Regions from separate parts of the Pseudomonas sp. AC136 genome, predicted to be linked through region 1. Evidence: predicted binding sites of a transcription regulator. Region 1 holds the regulator's gene; the other holds the start of a gene.
The links. Region 1 encodes LexA, which represses DNA repair genes until DNA is damaged. Its sites were predicted from a motif close to CTGTNTNNNNANACAG; they were not measured.
Positions count from the first base shown of each region.

Region 2: the regulator LexA is predicted to act here: its motif matches at 2,323-2,338, upstream of recN (DNA repair protein RecN).

Region 1 is NZ_OZ409865.1:195,347-199,100, reverse strand. Features, by position in the region: gene nagZ (beta-N-acetylhexosaminidase) at 1-905, opposite strand, end outside; gene ACZZZU_RS00865 (L,D-transpeptidase family protein) at 927-1,451, opposite strand; gene ACZZZU_RS00860 (TetR/AcrR family transcriptional regulator) at 1,507-2,223, opposite strand; gene lexA (transcriptional repressor LexA) at 2,455-3,066, shown strand; gene sulA (SOS-induced cell division inhibitor SulA) at 3,076-3,555, shown strand.
Region 2 is NZ_OZ409865.1:4,016,303-4,020,056, reverse strand. Features, by position in the region: gene dnaK (molecular chaperone DnaK) at 1-1,495, opposite strand, end outside; gene grpE (nucleotide exchange factor GrpE) at 1,596-2,225, opposite strand; gene recN (DNA repair protein RecN) at 2,362-3,754, shown strand, end outside.

The sequences.
Region 1 (3,754 bases):
ATACGTGCTAAGCCAGTGGGCGGCGTTACGCGCAGGCGCTGTAACGCACTCAATGCCAGCTCAGCGGCGGCGCGGTCGTTGCACACCAAGCCCATGTCGCAACCGGCAGTTAATGCGGCCTCAATTCGGTCGGCAGCATCGCCAACCACATGGGCACCGACCATGGACAGGTCGTCGCTGAAAATCACACCGTCAAACTGCAGTTCGCCGCGCAGAATTTCCTGCAGCCAGCGACGCGAGAAACCGGCTGGCTGGTCGTCTACCTGCGGGTAAATGACATGGGCGGGCATCACGGCAGCCAGTTGCTTGCTCAGTCGGGCGAAGGGCTGCAGGTCGTTGGCGCGAATATCGTCCAGGCTGCGCTCGTCCACGGGGATGGCCACGTGGGAGTCAGCTTCGGCCCAACCGTGACCGGGAAAGTGTTTACCGGTGGCGGCCATACCGGCCGCGTTCATGCCGCGAATAAAGGCGCCCGCCAGCAGCGCAGCGCGCGCCGGATCGCCATCGAACGAACGGCTGCCCACCACGGCGCTGCGCTGGTAATCCAAATCCAGCACCGGGGCGAAACTGAGGTCGAGCCCCACCGCCAGCACTTCAGTGGCCATCAGCCAACCGCACTCCTCTGCCAGGCGCTCGGCGTTGGCGTTGTCGGCAACCGCGCGCATGGCCGGCAGGCGCACAAAGCCTTGGCGCAGACGCTGGACGCGTCCGCCTTCCTGGTCGACCGCCAACAGCAAGTCGGGACGTACAGCGCGAATAGCGGCAGACAGTTCGCGCACCTGGCGTGGGTCTTCAATGTTGCGCGCGAACAAGATCAGACCGCCCACTTCGGGCTGACGCAGAATCTGGCGGTCTTCAGCAGTCAGCCAGGTGCCGCCGATATCCAGCATCAATGAGCCTTGCAGGCCAACAGTCATAACAAATCCTTAGCTGAGAGCGGCCGTCGCCCACTGCGGGCAGGCGGCTTCGTCAATTTTTACAGGGCAATGGAGAGGCACGCGGGGGAACAGTTCCAGCACGTCGGTGTTGCGCAGGCGGATGCAACCATGGGACAGCGGCACGCCCATGGGCTCGCTGTCGGGCGTGCCGTGTAGATAGATGTAGCGGCGGAAAGTATCGACCGTGCCGAGGCGATTAACGCCCGGCTCGCAGCCGCTGAGCCAGAGAATACGGGTGAGGATCCAGTCGCGGCCTGGGAATTGCTCGCCAAGTTCGGCCGACCAGATTTCCTGGGTCCAGCGCCGCCCCCGCAGCACCGCGCCCAAGGGCAAACCGTCACCGATTTTCGCGCGAACCTGGTGCAGGCCACGCGGCGTGCAGTTCGAACCGTTCTGCTCCCCTGCCCCATTCAGTGCGGTGGAAACAGGCAGACGCAGCACCAGGCGCCCTGCGGCAAAACCGTAGAGCAGCTGGTCAGCGATGGAAATGTGCAGCGAATCGAGGATCGTCATGGGCGGCAAGCTTAGCCGATCACGCCCGTTGCTGGCAGCAGGCGATTTGCCGGTTTTACACCTTGCTAGGCTGGGACGCCGACGCGGAAGTTTTGGTTCGCGGGCGCAGCTGGGCGCTGGCCAGGGCGTCGTCGGTAACACCGGTTTCCGAGCGCATGCCAGCGGCAAGGAAAGGCACCATCAAGCGCATGACCTGCTCGATGGAGGTGCTCACGCCGAAATCGGTCTCGGCAATCGCCCGCAGCGCCTTGATGCCCGACATGCTGAACGCCGCCGCGCCGAGCATAAAGTGCACGCGCCAGAACAGCTCAATTGGGGGAATGCGGGGCGCAGCTTCGTGGACCAGCTGCATATAGCGGCGGAACACTTTACCGTACATGTATTCCAGATAACGACGCAAATGGCCCTGGCTCTGACTGAACGCCAGGCCCAACAGCCGCATGAAAATCGACAGGTCATTGCCACTGCGCGGCTTCACCGCCAGGGCCTGTTCCACCAGCATTTCCAGCAACTCTTCGAGGCTGGCCTTGCTTTCGGGTTTGGCTTGGCGGCGATCCAGCTCGCGCTCGAGGCTGGCGCAGAATGGACCCAGGAAACGGGAGAACACCGCTTGAATCAGCGCTTTCTTGGAACCGAAGTGGTAATTCACAGCGGCCAGGTTGACCCCAGCTTTACTGGTGATCAAACGAAGGGATGTCTCGGCAAAGCCTTTTTCCGCAAAGAGCTGCTCTGCGGCATCCAGGATGCGTTCGACTGTTTCTGACTGAGCCATGGGAATCACCTGACAAACACTTGTTTGAAACATACGTTTCAAGCGGTGAGATTGTCAAGTCGCAGTAACCGTAATTTGGCTGAGCAGTCACGTTGCGCTGTAACTATCACTTTCGCCTACGAATTTCTCCTATGAAAGGAGAAACTTTGCACTCGCTACGCACAGAAGCATTGCCAAGTGCCGATCACTGTATATAATCCCAGTCACTGTATAAAAAGACAGAGACCGGACATGCTCAAACTCACGCCACGCCAAGCCGAGATTCTCGCCTTCATCAAGCAATGCCTTGAAGACAACGGTTACCCGCCCACCCGCGCTGAAATCGCGCAACAGCTTGGGTTCAAATCGCCCAATGCTGCGGAAGAACACCTGAAGGCCCTGGCGCGTAAAGGCGCTATCGAGATGACGCCCGGCGCTTCCCGTGGCATTCGCATTCCCGGTTTTGAACCGAGCAGCGACGAAGAAACAGGCCTGCCCATCATCGGACGCGTCGCAGCCGGTGCGCCCATTCTGGCGCAGCAGCATGTCGAGGAATCTTGCCGTATCAACCCCGAGTTTTTCCACCCTCGCGCCGACTATCTGTTGCGTGTACGCGGCATGAGTATGAAAGACGTCGGCATCCTCGACGGCGACCTGCTCGCCGTGCACACCACCCAACAGGCCCGCAACGGCCAGATTGTGGTGGCACGCATCGACGATGAGGTGACGGTGAAACGCTTCAAGCGTGAAGGCGATAAGGTCTGGTTGATCGCCGAAAACCCCGAGTTTGCCCCCATCGAGATCGACCTGACCGAACAGGATCTGGTGATCGAAGGATTGAGTGTCGGCGTTATTCGCCGCTGAGGAGGCTGTATGCAGTTCCCACAAGCGCTGGACCGTTCCCAACTGCCATTGTTCGACGCCTTCCTGACGCAATCGTCGGCGCCGTTGTTGACCGATATCGTTGAAACCGGTTGGTTCGAAGAGCCAGAACCAGAGACATTCAGCGAACTGTCGCTGCGTGGCGCTGCCGGGAACTGCCTGCATCTGCTGGCGCCGATCCTGCGCGAACTTAGCCAAGAGCAAGACGCTCGCTGGCTGACCTTGATCGCCCCGCCCGCCAGCCTTACTCAAGCCTGGCTGCGCGATGCTGGCCTGAACCGCGAACGCATTTTGTTGCTGCAACCGCGCTCGGGGCAAAGTCCGCTGGAGCTGGCCTGTGAAGCGCTGCGACTGGGCCGCAGCCACACGGTGGTGAGCTGGTTGCATCCGCTGCATCGCCCTGCCCGCGACCAGCTCGCCATGGCAGCGCGCACCGGTAAAGCGCAGAGCTTGAACATCAGCTTGGGCTAGTTGCGTCGGCTGGATTAGTGGCGTCGGCTGGATTGGGTTGGATTGCGCCGCATTGGGTAAGCCAACCGTGGTTTTGAACCTGTGATGTTTTTGTGGGCGCGGCTGGGCGGCATTTCGATTAGCCGAGATGCGTGATCCACAGCATGCTCGGTCAACCCAACCGGCAAGCCATGCGCTCGTTCCCGGCCCCATAAAAAAA
Region 2 (3,754 bases), 3.8 Mb from region 1:
TGGACTGCTGCTTGCCAGTGGCCTTGTCTTTCGCCGACACGTGCAGGATGCCGTTGGCGTCGATGTCGAAGGTCACTTCAATTTGCGGCACGCCACGCGGTGCTGGCGGAATCTCGGCGAGGTCGAACTTGCCCAGCGACTTGTTCTGCGCGGCTTGCTTACGCTCGCCCTGCAGCACGTGAATGGTCACGGCGCCCTGATTGTCGTCAGCGGTCGAGAACACTTGAGATTTCTTGGTAGGAATCGTGGTGTTTTTCTCGATCAGCGCGGTCATCACGCCGCCCATAGTTTCGATACCCAGGGTCAGCGGGCTAACGTCAAGCAGCAACACGTCTTTCACGTCGCCAGCCAACACGGCGCCTTGAATCGCAGCACCCATGGCCACGGCTTCGTCCGGGTTGACGTCTTTACGCGCTTCTTTACCGAAGAAATCGGTAACCAGCTTCTGCACCAGCGGCATACGGGTTTGACCACCGACGAGAATCACGTCGTGGATCGCGCCGACGTCGATACCGGCGTCTTTCAACGCAATACGGCAAGGCTCGATGGTGCGCTGCACCAGGTCTTCAACCAGCGACTCCAGCTTGGCGCGCGAAATCTTCACGTTCAAGTGCTTAGGACCGCTAGCGTCTGCAGTGATGTACGGCAGGTTGACGTCAGTCTGCTGAGCGGACGACAGCTCAATCTTGGCTTTTTCAGCAGCTTCTTTCAGACGCTGCATCGCCAACGGATCACCTTTAAGGTTGATGCCGCTTTCTTTCTTGAATTCGTCAACGAGGTAGTCGATCAGACGAATATCGAAGTCTTCACCACCCAGGAAAGTGTCGCCGTTAGTGGCCAACACTTCGAACTGGTGCTCGCCGTCGACTTCGGCAATTTCGATTACCGAGATATCGAAGGTACCGCCACCCAGGTCGTAAACGATCACAGTGTGATCGCCCTTAGCCTTGTCCATACCGTAAGCCAGAGCGGCTGCGGTTGGTTCGTTGATGATGCGCTTAACTTCCAGACCAGCAATGCGGCCGGCGTCTTTGGTGGCCTGGCGCTGGCTGTCGTTGAAGTAGGCCGGAACGGTGATTACCGCTTCGGTCACTGGCTCGCCGAGGTAGTCTTCGGCGGTTTTCTTCATTTTCTTCAGCACTTCGGCGGAAATCTGTGGCGGTGCCATTTTCTGGCCCTTCACTTCTACCCAAGCGTCGCCGTTGTCAGCTTTGACAATTTTATACGGCACCATCTCGATGTCTTTCTGTACGACGTTTTCTTCAAAACGACGACCGATCAGACGCTTCACCGCATACAAGGTGTTGTGCGGGTTGGTGACTGCCTGACGCTTGGCCGACTGACCAACAAGGATTTCGCCGTCGTTGGTGTAAGCAATGATCGAAGGAGTGGTACGCGCGCCCTCGGCGTTTTCCAACACCTTGACGCTGCCGTTTTCGAGGATCGAGACGCAGGAGTTGGTGGTCCCCAGGTCGATACCGATAATTCTGCCCATGTTTGCTCTCCTGAAACTGAATTTGGTTGCCGCAGCAGTGGTGGCTAACTGCGGTAGCACTTAAACGCTTGACTGATAAATGGGGGCCTTACGGCGAATTTCAAGCCTGCTCGTCAATCGAAGGTTGCGGCTCGGCTGGCGCCTTGCTGACCACCACCATCGCGGGGCGCAGCAAACGGCCATTGAGCAGATAACCTTTCTGGAACACTTTGAGCACGCTATTGGGCTCAACGTTGGTGGCCTCTTGCATTGCCATCGCCTGATGATGCTCGGCGTTGAACGGCGCGCCGTGCGGGTCAATGGCTTCGAGGTTGTAACGCTTGAGCGTGTCCTGGAACAGCTTGAGCGTCAGCTCGATGCCCTCACGTACAGGCTTGATCGCCTCGTCGTTGGGGTTGGACAGCTCCAGACCACGTTCAAGGCTGTCGACAACCGGCAGCAGGTCGTTGGCAAACTTTTCCAGCGCAAACTTGTGCGCCTTTTCAATATCCTGCTCGGCGCGGCGGCGCACGTTCTGCATGTCAGCCGCAACGCGCAACGCTTGGTCTTGAGCAGCAGCGAGCTGCTCTTCCAACGTTTGCACGCGGGCCGCCAGGTCTTCGCCCACCGCCGACTCGGCAGCATTTTCAATATCTGGATTCTGGGCGTTCTGGGTCTGTTCGTCGGCCATGCGGTTCTCCTCTTTATATCGCTTGCCTGCTCGGGCTAAACCGTTCCGAGCGGTGAGTATTCATGTCGCGAGCCTCAACTCACGGTTCTGCCGCTTATATGGGGCCACAATCTGACGATTCAAGAGCACGAGAGGATTGTCAGGCATAAAACAAACACTGTATAAATAACCAGACTTTATGCCTGGAGCCTCCGCCATGCTGGTACATCTTTCCGTACACAACTACGCCATCGTCGAGCACCTCGACCTCGAGCTGAATGGCGGAATGAGCGTGATCACCGGCGAAACCGGCGCCGGCAAATCCATCATGCTCGACGCCCTCGGCCTCACGCTCGGCGACCGCGCAGACAGCGGCGTGGTGCGCCCCGGCGCCGATAAAGCCGACATTCTCGCCAGCTTCGATCTCGCCGACATTCCCGAAGCCAAGGCCTGGCTGGCCGAGCGCGACCTGGACAATGACGGCCCGTGCATCCTGCGCCGCGTTATCACTGCCGAAGGCCGGTCACGCGGTTACATCAACGGCTCGCCGTGCCCGCAAGGCGACCTGAAAGCCATCGGTGAATTGCTCATCGATATCCACAACCAGCACGAACACCAATCCCTGCTAAAGCCGGAAACACACCGCCGCCTGCTGGATGAATTCGCCGGTAGCCAGGAGCTGGCGCGCCAGGTGCAACTAGCTGCGCAGCGCTGGAAACAAACTCGAAACGAGCTGGAGCGACTGTCCAGCGCCAGCGACGAGCAACGCGCGCGCCATCAGTTGCTCAGCTATCAGCTGGAAGAACTGGACAACCTCGGCCTCGGCGAAAATGAGTTGGAACAGCTTGAGCAGGAACACAAAACCCTGACAAATGCGGAGGGCCTTCTGAGCGCCTGCCGGCTGGTCATTGAGCAATGCAGCGAAAATGACGGTGGCAACGTGCTGTCTGCGCTGACCGGCAGCGTGAGCCGCCTGAGCAATTTCCGCAGCCAACCGGGCTCGCTGGGTGAAGCGGTAAACCTGCTCGCCAGCGCGCAGATTCAAGTGGAAGAAGCGGTTGGCGAACTGAATCGCTTCCTTGACCACTTCGACGCCGACCCCGAGCGTCTCCAGCTCTTGGAAGAACGCCTCGATACTATTTATACCTTGGCGCGCAAGCACCGCATTCTGCCCAGCGAACTGGCGAACCTGCAGCAGCAGTTGTTCGAGGAGCTGGAAAGCCTCAATGCAGACGACCAAGCCACCGAGCGACTCGCCGAAGAGCTGACGGCGTTCGCACGTCATTACCAGGAAAAAGCTGAAGAACTCAGCGCCCTTCGCCACGGCGCCGCCAGCAACCTGGCCCGCGCCGTCGAGGTAGAAATGCAGCGCCTGGGCATGCCCGGCGGACGTTTCACCATCGAACTGCACAACACCAACAGCACCGACCCGCACCCACAAGGTCTGGAACAGGTGGAATTTTTGGTCAGCGCCAACCCGGGCCAGCCGCTTAAAGCGTTGGCGAAGGTTGCCTCTGGCGGCGAGCTGTCGCGGATCAGCCTGGCGATTCAGGTAATCACGGCCCAAACCTCGCGCGTACCCACGTTGGTATTTGACGAAGTGGATGTCG